2 regions of the Clostridium isatidis genome follow, and region 1 is predicted to be linked to the other one. Evidence: predicted binding sites of a transcription regulator. Region 1 holds the regulator's gene; the other holds the start of a gene.
The links. Region 1 encodes CtsR, which represses protease genes until heat stress. Its sites were predicted from a motif close to AAGGTCAANNAAGGTCAAAT; they were not measured.
Positions count from the first base shown of each region.

Region 2: clpB (ATP-dependent chaperone ClpB) is a predicted target of CtsR. The motif match lies at 2,343-2,362, and genes of this name have one in related genera.

Region 1 is NZ_CP016786.1:205,844-214,391, forward strand. It holds gene BEN51_RS00980 (sigma factor G inhibitor Gin) at 52-264, shown strand; gene tmk (dTMP kinase) at 276-905, shown strand; gene BEN51_RS00990 (cyclic-di-AMP receptor) at 1,017-1,346, shown strand; gene BEN51_RS00995 (DNA polymerase III subunit delta') at 1,367-2,305, shown strand; gene BEN51_RS01000 (PSP1 domain-containing protein) at 2,305-3,210, shown strand; gene BEN51_RS01005 (heavy-metal-associated domain-containing protein) at 3,224-3,427, shown strand; gene BEN51_RS01010 (DUF362 domain-containing protein) at 3,515-3,685, shown strand; gene BEN51_RS01015 (MBL fold metallo-hydrolase) at 3,719-4,360, opposite strand; gene BEN51_RS01020 (CtsR family transcriptional regulator) at 4,489-4,944, shown strand; gene BEN51_RS01025 (ATP-dependent Clp protease ATP-binding subunit) at 4,993-7,440, shown strand; gene trxB (thioredoxin-disulfide reductase) at 7,708-8,548, shown strand, end outside.
Region 2 is NZ_CP016786.1:2,131,653-2,140,200, reverse strand. It holds gene BEN51_RS10090 (helix-turn-helix domain-containing protein) at 64-2,130, opposite strand; gene clpB (ATP-dependent chaperone ClpB) at 2,421-5,021, shown strand; gene BEN51_RS10080 (IS1182 family transposase) at 5,216-6,844, opposite strand; gene BEN51_RS10075 (alpha/beta-type small acid-soluble spore protein) at 7,013-7,183, opposite strand; gene BEN51_RS10070 (alpha/beta-type small acid-soluble spore protein) at 7,263-7,439, opposite strand; gene BEN51_RS10065 (alpha/beta-type small acid-soluble spore protein) at 7,485-7,667, opposite strand; gene BEN51_RS10060 (ECF transporter S component) at 7,878-8,504, opposite strand.

The DNA.
Region 1 (8,548 bases):
ACCTAAGTGTCGAGAATAATAATAAATTTATGATTAGGAAGGGATTATAATATGGATTTATTAATTAAGGGAATAGATAATAACGAAAATAAATGTATAATTTGTGGAAAGGAAATATATAGTGATATAATTATTAATAAAAGTTTAGTATGTAATTCATGTTATGATAATATTTCTCTATTAAATGTAGATGATTTTGAATATAATTATTATAAAAATAAAATAAAAGTGTGGTTAAAAAGAAAATATAAAATAAACATATGAGGGAGATATAAATGAAAAAAGGAAAGTTTATAGCCTTTGAAGGTGGAGAAGGCTCAGGGAAAAGTACAATATTAGAGATGATTTATAATTATTTTATTGAAAATAATGTAGAGTGTATAAAAACAAGGGAACCTGGTGGAATTAAAATTTCAGAGGATATTAGAAAAATAATTCTTGATAAAAATAATACTCAAATGGATGCTAAAACAGAAGCTCTTTTATATGCAGCAGCAAGAAGACAGCATCTAGTAGAAAAAGTTATTAAAGAATTAGAGCAAGGAAAAATAGTTCTTTGTGATAGATTTGTTTACTCTTCATTGGTTTATCAAGGTTATGCTAGAGGATTGGGCATAGAAGAAATATATAATATTAATAAGTTTGCAATAGATGAGTACATGCCTGATTTAAATATTTTTTTTGATGTAAGTCCTGAGGTGGGACTAGCAAGAATAAATAAAAACAAAGATAGAGAAGTAAATAGACTGGATTTAGAAAAGATGGATTTTCATTATAAGGTGAGAGAAGGCTATATTAAACTATGTGAAGCAAATAAAGAAACTTTTATAAAAATTGATGCAGAAAAATCAATTGATGAAGTTTTTGAAAGTGTAAAAAGTAAAATAATTAAATTTATAAAATAAGATAGCATATTCAGGAAGTTTTTGCTGGCAATTAGATTATAAATTTTTGCTTAATTTATAATCTAATTATGATAAAATATAGATGATAGTATTATTTATGGAGGGTTATATATGAAATTAGTAATAGCCATAGTTCAAGATGATGATTCAGCAGAATTAATTGATTCTGTAACAGAAGCAGGTTTTAGGGTTACAAAACTAGCTACTACTGGGGGATTTTTAAAAGCTGGTAATACAACTTTAATTATTGGAGTTGAAGAAGAAAAGGTAAACTATGTTATTAGTTTGATAGAAGATACATGCAAAAAACGCAAGCAGATAATAAATACTACAACACCTATTACTGGTAATGTGGATATCTTTATGTCTTATCCTATAGAAGTTGAAGTAGGTGGAGCAACTATATTTGTTTTAGATGTAGATCAATTTATTAGGGTATAAATAAATTATTGGAGGATATCATGGGGGAATTTATTGGACATAGCAGAATATTAAATAATTTAAATTTAAGAATCAGCAGTGGAGAAATCTCCCATGCCCACATAATAGTTGGAGAAGACGGAATTGGAAAGAGCCCTTTAGCTATTATAACAGCTAAAAATATATTAGGGCTTAGGAATAATAGGGAATCTGTAGATATTATAAATTATAGATTAAAAAAAGCTTCTTTTGGGGTTGATGAAGCTAGGGAAATTATAAATGAGATTAATAAAAAGCCCTATGAGGGAGATAAGAAGATAATTATAATTCATGATGGAAATAAATTAACCGTTCAAGCTCAAAATGCTCTTTTAAAAACTATAGAGGAGCCTCCTAAGGGTGTTTATATTATTTTATTATGTGAGAGTTTAGAGCTGATTCTAGATACAATAAAATCTAGATGTGAAATACATAAGCTAACTCCTTTATCAAATGAAGAAGTGAATTTATATCTAAAAAATATAGGCATTTCTGAATATAAAGAAGAAGAAGTAAGCGCAGCTATTTCATATGCAGAAGGAATACCTGGAAAAGCTGAAGCTTTTTTAAAGGATTCATCATTAAAGAATTTACGGGATATATTGATTGATTTATTATATAAAATTGTAAAAGGTGATATTAGTAATTTATTAGAATTTGAAGATAAATTTTCATCATATAAAGAGAAAAAAGAAGAGATATTAAATATTTTATCATCCTTTGTAAGAGACATAATGGTTTTCAAAGAAATAAATAATGAAAAGGGAATAATAAACAAAGATAAAATAAATGATATTAAGCAATTAGCTATTGAAATGTCCTATAAGAAACTTACTAAGATTATTGATAAAATAGGAGAGTGTAGATACAATCTGTTAAAAAACTCTAATTTTTTATTAACCGTTAGAGTTATGCTTATAGGTTTTATGGAGGTTAAATAATGATAGAAGTTGTAGGTGTAAGATTTAAGAAGGCAGGTAAAATATATTATTTCGATCCAAATAATTTAGAAATAAATGCTGGGGATTTTGTCATAGTAGAAACTGCAAGAGGAATAGAATTTGGAGAATGTGTTATTGGAATTAAGGAAATACCTGAATCTGATATTGTAGCACCTTTAAAAAGCGTAATAAGAGTTGCAGAAAAAGAAGATATTAAAAAACATAAAGAAAATAAAGTTAAAGAAAAAGATGCTCTAGAAATTTGTTTAAAGAAAGTAGAAGAGCATGGATTAAATATGAAACTAATTGATGTAGAATATACATTTGATAATAATAAAGTAATATTTTATTTTACAGCAGATGGAAGAGTAGATTTTAGGGAATTAGTAAAGGATTTAGCTACTATCTTTAAAACTAGAATAGAGCTTAGACAAATTGGTGTAAGAGATGAGGCTAAGATGTTAGGCGGATTAGGAGCTTGTGGAAGAACTCTTTGCTGCTCAACATTTTTAGGAGATTTTGCATCGGTTTCTATAAAAATGGCTAAGGAACAAAATCTTTCATTAAATCCAACAAAAATATCTGGAATATGTGGAAGATTAATGTGCTGCTTAAATTATGAGCAAAGTACATATGAAGATATAAGACAAAGATTACCTAAAGTGGGGTCTATTGTGAGGATAGATGATATAGAGGGGGAAGTTGTATCTAATAGTACAGTAAAAGAAAGTGTAAAAGTAAAATATAAAAGGATAGACGAAGAAATAATAGAAGAATTTAAAATAGATAATATTGAATTAGTAGAAGGAAGTTATGAAGATGCTGTTGATGATACAGAAATAAAATTAGAAGTTGAGTCACCAGAAGATAAAAATTTACTTAAGGATCTTATAGAGGAAAATTAGGGGGAGAATAGATATGAAGTCCTTTTTAAAGGTTCCTAATATGAAAGATAATAAAGATGTTGCTATTATTAGAGAAGCAATAGCTAAAAATATTGGTGTAATAGCCTGTGAAATATTACTATCTAAAAAAGAAGTTACTATATTCTATGATGAATCTAGTATAACCTTAGATGATTTAATTTCTTCAATAGAAGATATGGGATATACGGTAATTTAAATTAAATATAAAACTTAACACTTTAAAATTTATAATCCCTATGTTAGAATAGTAATGAAATATTCTTATTTGTAGGAGGTGCTTTATATGGCATATAGAATAGAAGATTCATGCATAAGCTGTGGTGCATGCGCTGCAGAATGCCCTGTTGAAGCTATAACTCAAGGAGATACTCAATTCATCATTGATGAAGATACTTGCATAGATTGTGGAAACTGTGCAAATGTTTGTCCAGTAGGAGCTCCAGTAGAAGCTTAATTTAAATAAAGAACCGCTAGTAATAGCGGTTCTTTATTTTTGTTTTGATAACACTATTATAGTGCATGGTTCATCAAATAATAGCTCATCAGTATGTATTATATCTTTTTCTATTAAAGGAGTATTTTTCATTGATGATAGAAACTTATGAGGTCCATCAAGAAAAAAATAATCTGAAGAACTTTTATAAGCCATTGGAATTACATATTTAGGATTAATATTCTTTGCTAGTTTAGCTGCTTGTAAACCATCTAAACAAAAGTGCCCGCCAATAGGAATAAATAAAAAATCACAGCCATATATTTTAGACAATAAATCAGCATCTAAACAATGGCCTAATGAACCCAAATGACACACTTTATAATCATCAATATTAAAGTAATATATAATATTTTCTCCTCTTTTATACCCATTTAGGTCATCTCTATAACTTTTATAGCCTTCAATTGTTATAAATTCATTAGTAAAGTTACAGGGAGAAGTTATAACAGTAGAATTATTATTTATAAAGTCATTAATAATTTCATTATTATGTAAATGACTAAAAGTAATTATATCTGGATTAAAATCATACTTTTCTATTAAAGGGTGAATTTGTATAGGATCTAAAAGAATTTTCTTGCCCAGAGAAGTTTTTATTAAGAAACTTGTGTTACCTATCCACTTAATCTCCATATTTTTATCACCTCAATTATAGTTTTGACAAAAGTTGATAGAATTAACAAATAGACAATTAAAAAATAATAATATATAATAAAAGTCAAAGAAGGTCAATAAAAATTTTAGTTTAAGAAGGTGAGAAAATGGCAAGAATTTCTGATGTAATAGAAAATTTTATAAAAGATATGATAAGTGAAGAGGAAAAAAGTATAGTTTCTATTCGTAGAAACGAATTAGCAGATAAATTTTCCTGTGCACCATCTCAAATTAATTATGTTTTATCAACAAGATTTACTTATGAGAAAGGATATGTTATAGAAAGTAAAAGAGGTGGTGGTGGATGCATTGTTATAAAGAGAATTAATTATCATGACAATAGAGAAAAATTAAAGTTAATAGGTGATTCAATTGGGAATAGCATCACCTATAATGGAGCTTTATCTATATTAAATCATTTAAAGGAAATAAATTTAATTACCAAAAGAGAATATGAAATAATGAAAATAACTTTAAATGATAGAACAATAGCATCCTCTGATTACAAGAATGAACTTAGAGCTGATATTCTTAAGGGAATGTTAGCTATTATCTTATCATAATTTATAAAATTTAATAGTGTAATAAAATAATGTGGATTGGAGGTATATATGGTTTTTGGGAATTTTACAGAGAGGTCTCAGCAGGTTTTAGTAGAAGCTCAAAGGGAATCACAATATTTTAAACATGGTTATATAGGAACAGAGCATATTCTTTTAGGGATATTAAAGGAAGGCGGATATGCAAAGGAAGTTCTTTATAATAATAAAATAACAATTGATGATGTTAGAAGGGTAATAGAAGATTATTTGGGATTTGGAGATATTGATATTTCTATTGGAGAGATGTTATTAAATCCCAAAACAAAAAAAGTTCTTGATGATAGCTTAATTAAAGCAAAAGCCTTTAATCACAACAATGTAAAACCAGAACATATTTTATTATCATTATTAGATGATAAAGAGGGAGTAGCTTATTATATTTTAGAAACTTTAAAGTTTAATTTTAACTTAGCAAAAAATAAATTGCAAACCTATCTTTATGAAAACAAATTAGGAGAAGCTAATATTGAAAATAAAGCTAAGAAAAAAAATTCTAAATTAGCAATGCTTAATCAATATGGGGTAAATCTTACTGAACTTGCAAGAGAAGGGAAACTTGATCCTGTAATTGGAAGAGAAAAAGAAAATCAAAGAATATTAGAAATATTATGCAGGAGAATAAAAAATAATCCTTGTCTTATTGGTGAACCGGGAGTAGGAAAAACAGCTGTTGTTGAAGGTCTAGCTCAAAGAATAGTTAATAATAATGTTCCTGATATTTTAATAGATAAGGAAATAATATCTTTAGACCTAACCTCTATGATTGCTGGAGCAAAATATAGAGGAGAATTTGAGGAAAGATTAAAACGAGTAATGGAAGAAATTAAAATGTCTCAAGATATTATAATTTTTATAGATGAAATACACACAATAGTAGGTGCTGGAGCAGCAGAAGGAGCCATAGACGCTTCTAATATTTTAAAGCCGGCTCTAGCAAGAGGTGAAATAAAATGTATTGGAGCCACTACTATAGATGAATATAGAAAGTATATAGAAAAAGATCCTGCCTTAGAGAGACGATTTCAGCAAGTAAGGATTGATGAACCAACAAAAAAAGATACACTTCTAATTCTTAAGGGTATAAGAGAGAAATATGAAATACACCATAATGTAAAGATAGAAGATGAAGCTTTAGAAGCTGCTGTAGAATTAGCAGATAGATATATTACAGATAGATACTTGCCAGATAAAGCAATTGATTTAATAGATGAAGCTTCAGCAAAAGTAAGAATAGAGAACTTAAATAATTCTGCAGATATTAAAAATATAGAAGATATAAAATTCGAAATAGAAAATATAGTTAAGGAAAAGGAAAATTCAATAATAAATCAAGATTTTGAAAAAGCAGCTTATTTAAGGGATAAAGAGCAGGAGTTAAGAGAGAGATTAAATAATTATAGAGTTAATTCAAATAATGAAATAAATTGTAATTATATAGTCAATAGAGAAAAAATAGCTAAGGTTGTATCTGCCTGGACAAAGGTTCCATTAGAAAAACTTACAGAGAAGGAATCTGAGAAGTTATTACGTCTAGAAGAAACTTTACAAAAAAGAGTAATAGGCCAAAAGGAAGCTATTTTAGCAGTTTCTAGAGCTATAAGAAGGGCAAGGGTTGGTTTAAAAGATCCTAACAGACCTATAGGAACATTTATATTCTGCGGACCAACAGGTGTTGGAAAAACTGAGTTATGTAATGCCTTAGCTGAAGCTATGTTTGGAAATAAAAGAAATTTAATAAGAATAGATATGTCTGAATATATGGAAAAACATTCTGTTTCAAGGCTTATTGGGGCTCCTCCAGGCTACGTTGGATATAATGAAGGGGGGCAGCTAACAGAAGCTGTAAGGAGAAATCCATACTCAGTAATATTACTTGATGAAATTGAAAAGGCCCATGAAGATATATATAATATATTGCTTCAGATAATGGAAGATGGACGATTAACAGATAATATGGGAAGAAATATCAACTTTAGAAATTCAATAATAATAATGACATCTAATATTGGAGCCCATAATATTAAGAAGCAAAGTTCTGTTGGTTTTTTAATTAGTAATGACTTAGAAAAAGATGAATATGAAAAAATGAAAAGAAATATTATGGAAGAAGTTAAAAAGAAATTTAAGCCAGAATTTCTAAATAGAGTTGATGATATAATAGTATTTCATAAGCTAAAAGAAAATGACATATTAAAAATAGTTAATTTAATGCTAAACAATACAATAAGTAAGCTTAAAGAGAGAGAAATAACCTTGAGTTTAGACGAGGAAAGTAAAAGGTTCTTAGTAAGTAAAGGTGTCGATACAACTTATGGGGCAAGGCCTTTAAGAAGGGTAATTACTAAGGAATTAGAAGATAAATTAAGTGAAGAAATGTTAAAGGGCTTTATAAAAGTTGGAGATAATTTAGAAGTTTATTGTGGAGAAAATGGACTTAAGTTTAAACACATCTCATAAACAATTACAATGGAGAATTGGCAATGGGCAATTAAGGAGGAACTTCAAATAAAAAAATTTAAAATTATTTTCAAGTTGTTTTTGGCTGTTACGCAGTTTTGTGTAACGGCTTATTTTTTAATAATAATTTGTTTATTAGTGAGAATAATAAAAATATAAAATGACTAATAAAATGAGAAAAAATATTAATTATTAGTTGCATTTTATATATAGTAACTATATAATGGAAATAAGATATACCCCTGGGGGGTAGAAAGAGGAGGGAATATGAGTAAGGAAGTTAGAAATAAAGATTTAGTAATCATAGGCGGCGGTCCAGCAGGATTAACAGCAGCCATATATGCAACTAGAGCAAAACTAGATATGATTTTATTAGAAGATCAAATAGTAGGCGGTCAAGTTAGAAATAGCTACACTATTGAAAATTATCCTGGATTTAAAGAGGTTTCAGGTTCAGAATTAGCTGATAAAATGCAGGAGCAAGCAGAGGCTCTTGGAGCTGAAATAGATGAGTTTGATATGATTGAAAAGGTAGATTTTAGTGTAGATCCCAAAATAATTGAGACTACTAATTATATATATAAAACAAAAGCAGTAATAATAGCTACTGGTGCAACTCCTAGAAAGCTACCTATACCAAATGAAGAGAGATTTTCAGGAAAGGGAGTACATTATTGCGCAGTATGTGATGGAGCAATGTATGAAAATAAAATAATAGGAGTTGTAGGTGGAGGAAATTCTGCTTTAGAAGAAGCCTTGTTTTTAAGTAAATTTGCTTCAAAGGTAGTTATGATAAGAAGATATGACTACTTTAGAGGAGAAAAATCTACTCTTGATGAGGTAATGAAAAACCCAAAAATAGAAATTCTATTTAATGAAGATTTAGTAGATGTAAGGGGAGAAAATTTTGTTGAAAAGGCCTTAATTAGAAATGTAAAAAATAATACTGAAAAAGAAATTCCAATGGATGCTGTATTTGGATATATTGGAACAGAGCCTAAAACAGTACAATTTAAGGATTATATAAATTTAACTCCTAATGGTTATATTATAACTGATGAATTAATGAACACTAATATAAAGGGAGTTTATGCAGCAGGAGATGTTA
Region 2 (8,548 bases), 940 kb from region 1:
TGCTAAAACTTCACACTTCAAACTCCACACTTTACACTCAAAACTCCACACTCCTAACTGCTACTATCTTGCTTTTTTAATATATATCAATTTAGCTGAATATCCTTTTAATTCAGTAATAATATTTAAAATTGGACTTTTCTTTGAATATTTAAACTCTATTTTTGGGAAGGAAGCTTTGTGTAGAATTTCTTTTTCTTCCTTATTTAATCTATCTGGAGATCCCATAGACAACCAGTAGTTATAGGATGAACCTACCTTTTCGCTTACTTCATATGTGATAATTCTTGAATTAGTTTTTATGTTTTGTATATTTAAGGATATGCGTTTTTTATATATGTTTTTAGTTCCTCTTTTTTTAAAGATTTTATCATAATCCTTAAGCTCTGTAATATCTTCATTATAAGCATATAAAAGTATACAATATCCATCTTCATCTTTAGTTACAATGCAGCCATCTTCTAATAAAACTATTTCCTCTCCAAGCTTACTTAAAAAATAGTAAGCATAGTAAGATGGTTTTCTTATATTCATATCATTTACAATACCAGGGGCTCCTATAAAAACTTCATTTGTAAGCCTTGCTTCTTTCTCTAATACATCATAGGCCCTTAAAAAGTTTAAGGAGTTCTTTTGAAAAATAGTATTATGGATGATAAAAGGAAGCATATAAATGGTATCATATATTTTATTTAAACTTTTGACAGAGATAAAATCATTTTCTATAATATCTATATTGTAATTAGAACTAATAAAATCTATTAAGCCAGCCTTAATATCTTTAGATATTATATTTGTAAATTGAAATTTAAAGTTTGAAATATCTATATAATCAATTTCGTTAAAATATTCTAGAAAGCTTTGGATAATTTGAATATATTTTTCTAAAGTGAAGTTTGGATTATCAATTAATATTAATGGATATAAATCTATAGAATCAAGAAATTCTATAACACTTTTGGCCTTATTCCAATTATAAAAATCTGATTTAGGGAAAACTCCCATATCATTACAAAACATATTATTAAGTCTTGCATAGCTGAAGTGAAGTTCTTCTTGGATTTCTTCAAGTATATCTTTATTGTCTTCCAACAATAAATCAAAGGCATCCTCTAAGTTAATAATTTCCCTATACTCTGTATTAAATAATCCTACACTATCATCCATATTTATATGAATAGTCCATAATTTATTTTCATAATTAAATCTTTCATAGTCTTCTAAATCGCTTGAAAGATTTTCTAAGGCATTTTTTAAATCCAAAATTTCATATCTTTTTGCTTCCTCAAATTCTTTTTCACTTAATTTATACTTTTTTCTAAATTGAAGCGGAGTGCAATTATAATATATTTTAAAATTTTTATTTAAATATCTAACATGGGAAAAGCCTACTTCATCAGAAATATCAGATATACTTAAGTCTGTATCTAGAAGTAATTTGACCGACTCTTCAACTCTAGTCAAGTTTACTAAATCTGTAAAGCTATATCCGGTTGCATATTTAATTTCATGAGATAAATAATCTGGACTTAAAAATTCCTTTTTAGCAATATCTTGTAGGGTTATATTTGTATCATAATTATTAAAAATATATTTAGAAATTCTATGATATCTTGCTAGTTGCTCTGTTTTTTCTTTTAATTCTTCTTTTTCATAAGTAAGATAGTGAAAATTATTTATTAAATGATATAAAAGTTCGACTAAAATAGTTTCTACCTCTTCATCATAATCTTCTATTTTTTGAACTACTTCACATAGGAGTTTAGATAGAAGTTCTTTAAGAATTAAATATTCTTCACCTTCTTGAGGACCCTCATCTGTAGAACCTGTATAAAAGAAAACATTATTTATATCCTTATAATACTTTTCAAAAAAATAAGGATCTATAAAAAATAGTAAGACTTCATTATCTTCATCACTAGATATACTATGAGCCTCATTTACATTAATAATTTCAACTTCCCTTTCATATAGTTCAAAGGAATCTGTATCAATATTTACAGAAATCTTACCTTTTAAAACATATATTATTTGAATTGCATTATGCCAATGGATAGGATAATTTTTAATATTTACATAAGATATTTTTATAGGCAGATCATTAGAATAAGTTATATATTCTCTTCTCATATATATTCTCCTTTTCTTAGGCACAATTCTTTTTTATTTATAGAAAAACATAAAAAATAATAATTATATCGCCTCTATATATTTCAAGTTTTGAATATCAAAAGTTTCGATATTTAGCCTTGTAAATTGTGCGTTTTTAATTGTAAAAAGGTGTTCAGTACTTTTTTATTATTATATACTATAAAATTGAAATGTAAAATATGTAAAAAAAACTTTGACTTTCTTTGACCTTTGTATTATTATAAAAATATAGAATAAAATATAATTGATTTAATGATAGAGGTGAGAAAATGAATGTAGATAAGATGACAATAAGAGTTCAACAAGCATTAAATGATGCAAGTCAAATTGCTGTTAGGAACAATCATCAACAAGTTGAAATAATACATTTATTTACTGCTTTAGTAGAACAGGAAGATGGATTAATACCAAATATTTTAACCAAAATGGAGGTTAATGTTAAAGGTCTTGAAGCTGATTTAAAAGATATACTAAATAAAATGCCAAAAGTTCTTGGAGAAGGGGCAAATTCTTCAGGTGTATATGCAACAAGGGAAATCCAAGAAATATTAGTAAAGGCAGAAGATATAGCCAAGAAGTTTGAAGATGCTTATATAAGTGTTGAGCATGTTATGCTTGCAATTATAGATATAAATAAAAAGGCAGAAATAAGAAGAATATTAGATAAGTATGATATAACTGAGAAAAGATTTATGAATGCTTTAAAGGAGATAAGGGGCAATCAAAGAGTTGAAACTCAGGATCCAGAAGGTACCTATGATGCTTTAAGCAAATATGGAACTAATCTTACAGAGTTAGCTAGAAAGCATAAGTTAGATCCAGTTATTGGTAGAGACGAGGAAATAAGAAGAGCTGTTAGAATTTTATCTAGAAGAACTAAAAATAATCCAGTGCTGATAGGAGAACCTGGAGTAGGTAAAACTGCAATAGTAGAAGGATTAGCTTATAGAATAATTAAGGGAGATGTGCCAGAAGGCTTAAAAGATAAAACTATATTTTCTTTAGATATGGGAGCCTTAATAGCTGGTGCTAAGTATAGGGGAGAATTTGAAGAAAGATTAAAGGCTGTATTAAAAGAAGTAAAAAGCAGTGAAGGAAAAATAATATTATTTATAGATGAAATTCATACTATAGTAGGAGCAGGTAAAACAGATGGAGCAATGGATGCAGGTAATTTAATTAAGCCTCTTTTGGCAAGAGGAGAATTACATTGTATCGGAGCTACAACTTTTGATGAATACAGAAAATATATAGAAAAGGATAAAGCCTTAGAAAGAAGATTTCAGCCAGTTATAGTTAATGAACCATCAATTGAGGATGCAATTTCAATTTTAAGAGGCTTGAAGGAAAAGTTTGAAATTCATCATGGGATTAGAATTCACGATTCAGCCTTAGTAGCTGCAGTAAAATTATCAAATAGATATATACAAGATAGATATTTACCAGATAAGGCAATAGACTTGGTAGATGAAGCTGGTTCAATGATAAGAACAGAAATAGATTCCCTTCCAACAGAATTAGATGATATAAGAAGAAGATTATTTCAATTAGAGATAGAGAAAGAAGCCTTAAGTAAGGAATATGATGAAGCTTCAATAAAAAAATTAAATGCTTTAGAAAAAGATATAGCAGAGTTAAAGGCTAAAAATGATGAGTTAACTGCTAAGTTTGAAAGAGAAAAACAATCAATTTTAGCATTAAAAGAATTAAAGGAGAAATTAGATGATGCTAAGGGAGAATTAGAAGCTGCACAAAGAAACTACAATTATAATAGGGCAGCTGAAATTCAATATAGCTTAATACCGCAATTAGAAAATGAAATAAAAGCCAAGGAAAAAGAAGTAAAGGAAAATTATGAAGGAGCTTTATTAAAGGAAGAAGTTACTGAAGAAGAAATTTCACTTGTATTATCTAAATGGACTGGTATTCCTGTATCTAATTTATTAGAAGGCGAAAGAGAAAAACTTTTAAAACTAGAAGGAGAAATGAAAAAAAGAGTAATTGGCCAAGAAGAAGCAATAACTTCAGTTGCAAATGCTATTTTAAGAGCTAGGGCTGGTTTAAAGGCTGTAAATAGGCCGATAGGATCCTTTATATTCTTAGGGCCAACAGGAGTTGGTAAGACAGAGCTTGCCAAAACTTTAGCAAGAAATCTATTCGATACAGAAGAAAATATAATAAGAATAGATATGTCTGAATATATGGAAAAACATTCAGTTTCTAGATTAGTTGGAGCTCCTCCAGGATATGTTGGATATGATGAAGGAGGACAATTAACAGAAGCTGTTAGAAGAAAACCATATAGTGTTATTCTATTTGATGAAATAGAAAAAGCCCATGATGATGTATTTAATATTTTCCTACAAATTTTAGATGATGGTCGCCTAACTGATAATAAAGGTAAGACTGTAGATTTTAAAAACACTATAATTATTATGACTTCCAATATAGGAAGCAGCAGCCTTCTAGAAAATAAAGGCGAGGACAGTATTGATGAAGAAATAAGAAATAGAGTAATGAATGAAATGAAATTAAGATTTAAACCAGAATTTTTAAATAGAGTAGACGATATTATAATGTTTAAGCCTTTAACAGAAAATGGTATAAAGAAAATTATTGATATTTTCCTAGAGGAAGTTTCAGAAAGGCTAAAGGATAGAAACATTAGCTTAAGAGTTACTGAAGAAGCTAAAAGTTTAATGGCTAGAGAAGGGTATGATCCTGTATACGGAGCAAGACCATTAAGAAGATATATTCAGAATACAATTGAAAACTCTTTAGCAAGAAAAATAATAAAGGGAGAAATAGGTTATGGATCTAATGTGATTATTGACCTTGAAGATGAAGAATTTATCATAAAGGAAGAGTAGTTTATAGATAACAATAATCACAATTTAAAATTGAAAAGGAGCTGTCGCATTAGTGGATTAAAATCCGTTAGCGATAGCTCCTTTTTCTATTCTATAAATTAACTTTTTAGGTGTTATTTTTATTTGCATGTAAATCAACTAAAAATAGGCGCACTTCAATAAGCCTCAGAAAAAAAGCTTTTTTAAAATTTAACTTATGAGGCTTTCTTCAATTCAAATAAGTGCTTACCAGTGCGGCCCGCTTGTATTTTACTATGTAATTTATTTATATTGTGTGCCATTGCAAGAAGTATACTTTCTGCTAATACATTCTTTTGCCCACGACACATAAATCTTCTGAAATTCATGTCTTGTTTTATTTGTGCAAAAGAACCTTCTGCTTGAATACTTCTGTTCATTCTAAGCAAGCAACCTTCTTCGCTTAGAATTCTTTCTAAATCAGACTTTCTTTGGCGATTAAACTTTTTTGATGTTTCAAATCTTTTTACTCTTTCTTCCAAAGGAGTTTTACAATTATTCCCTTTGATGCAACTACTCTTGTAAGTGCAATCATTGCAATCTTCACAAACATAAATTGTCTTTTCACTTTCATATCCTGTTTTAGATTTTCTAATTTTTATATTTTCAGCCTTTAACTGCTTACCATTTCGGCATATGTAGAAATCTTTTTCTTCATTGTAATCCATGTTTTCTATTTTACCGATATCATTTTTATATTTTCTTGTTTTTGATATTTCATAATTAGATGGCTTAATAAATGCTATTTGATTATTTTCTTCAATAAATGAATAGTTCTCCTCACTTTCATATCCAGCATCTGCAACTATTTTTAAGTATTTAAATTTTAAGTTTTCTTCCATGCTTTTCAAGAAAGGTATTAGCGTAGTTGTATCCGTTGGTTGTGGTCCAACTGTAAGCCATGTAATATATTCTGAATCTACACCATGCTGCACATTATAAGCTGGCTTAAGTTGACCGTTTTTCATAGCATCTTCTTTCATCCTCATAAATGTAGCATCAACATCAGTTTTTGAGTAACTGTTTCTATCTCCGCAAGTGTACACTTTTTGAGTATATTCTTTAAACTTTGAAAGATATTCTTCAAGTTTTTCTATTGATCGTTGCAATGCAGTTTTTCTTTTCCCACATCCGTGAACGAATTCTATTCCTTCTGATTTCTTTAGTGCATAAAGCTTTTTTCTAAGCTTTTTTACATGTTTCATTTGAACTTCATTTTTATAGATTAACTTAATATCATAAAGTTCTTCGCACTCTTTAACAAGGTCGGCCACTTTAATTAGCAATTTTGCCATGTTTTTTGTAACTGCCTTTTTCCAGACAAAAGTATATTTATTTGCATAAGCTTCTATTTTTGTGCCATCAATAAAGATAGCATCTCCTGATATCTCACCAATTTTATAAAGAAATTTAGCTGTTTCAGCTAAGATCCTTTCAGAACATGGAGCAAAATGAAGACTTCTAAATCTTGCAAATGTTGCATGATCCGGAGCGGATGCTCCCTCAAGCAAAAACATAAAATTAATGTCTCTACGGCATGCCTTTTCAATATCTCGAGACGAATAAATCTTATTCATATATCCATAAGTCATGATTTTCAGCATTTTTCTTGGCGATACTTGATTTTCCTTTATCTTGGAATAAGTCGAATATAAATCTGTTAAATCCATCTCCTCTACAAATTGACTTAGTAATCGCACTGAATCATTAACCGGTATCATGTAATCAATATTTAATGGAAGTTTTAATTGATAAAACTTTTGGTTTAATGTATAATTCTTTTGTAAAATATTTTCTTTGTGCATAAAAATATTTTATCATAAATCCTAAACTCATGGAGTCTAGGATTTATTTTTTTGCACAAAAAGGGACTGTGCACTAATTATTAGTGCGACAGCCCCTCTTTTTATATATTCAGTTTTTCTATTTTTTTGCTATTTCTACTCAGAAACATTTTTACTCAGTAGTTTTTTCTACTCAATTGTTCCTTTGTAGTTTTCAATCATTTTCTTAACCATTTCGCCACCAACGCTTCCGCATTGTCTAGCAGTTAGGTCTCCGTTATATTCTTTGAAGTTAACACCTAATTCAGATGCAACTTCATTTTTTAAATTAGCTAATCCTTTTTTATTACCTCTTGCCATTACAAACTCCTCCTTTGTTAAAAGTTACGAAGTTTTGAATAGTAAATTAGTAATCTTTTGAAAAGCTAATTTAAGTTTTTTATTTGTTTCTTCCTTCGTAGGTTTCTATCATTCTCTTAACCATTTCGCCACCAACGCTTCCGCATTGTCTAGCAGTTAAGTCTCCACTATATTCTCCGAATTGTACTCCAAATTCAGAAGCAACTTCATTTTTTAAATTTTGTAGAGTTGGATTCTTTTTGTTTTTTGCTGCCATGATTAACTCCTCCTTTAAACCTTAGAAGTTTTGGCTTAGGTTAGTTTATTGATTTTTTCCTGTGTAAGATTCTATCATTCTCTTAACCATTTCACCGCCAACGCTTCCGCATTGTCTAGCAGTTAAGTCTCCGTTGTATTCTCCGAAAGAAACTCCAAATTCAGATGAAACTTGATTTTTTAAATTTTGAAGTCCCGGATTTTTTTTGTTGCTGTTTCTGCTTGCCATTTTTAATTCCTCCTTTGTTTGCTTCTTTTGAAGCTTGTTTATTGTTTTGCACAGTTAATATCAACTTTGCACTAATAGATTATGTAGTTTTACATATAATAAACTATAAAAATAAAGCCATAAAAGGAAAAAGAGTTATTAAAATGAATAAAATGGTACAAACTATAAAAGGTTGTTTGAATAAATTCAAACAACCTAAAACTCTAAAATTTAATTATTTCTTTTTTGCATTTTAAAAATCGCAATTACAACTGCTGTACAAATTAATGCAGATAATAATGCTTCTGCCAATCCGTTGGTAGTTACTATTGATAATAAAGCTAAAGCTACACTGCCTCTAGAGCTGGAAGTAATGGATCCCTTAGAAATTAAAATATCAGCATAATTTTTAAAATATAATAAGTATATTGATCCAAGTACGCCTATTGTATTTGTTAAGGACCCACAAATAGCAGCTATTGCTATAGATAGCTTTAAATTTTTAAATTTTGATTTTAAGAAGTTATAAGCATAATAAGCTATAATGCCTATTAAAACTCTTGGTAGTATAGAAACTATTGGATTATAAAAAAATGGAGACATTACTGTTGGTGCTGTTATATTTTGATAAATAGAAAACAGACCAAAAATGAATCCTATTGAAGCTCCAACTATCGGACCCTCAATAATAGCTCCAATAATTACAGGTAAATGAAGTATTGTTAGTTTAAAAAGTGGAAGTGGTATGAAACCAAGACCAGTTAAACCTAAAAAAATACTTATACCTGATAGCATAGAAATAACTACCATTTTTCTTATGTGTTCGCGAGAATTTCCAAATCCCCTTGCATTTAACATAATAATCCCTCCGTTCTCATTCCATAATGGATATAATTCGGCAA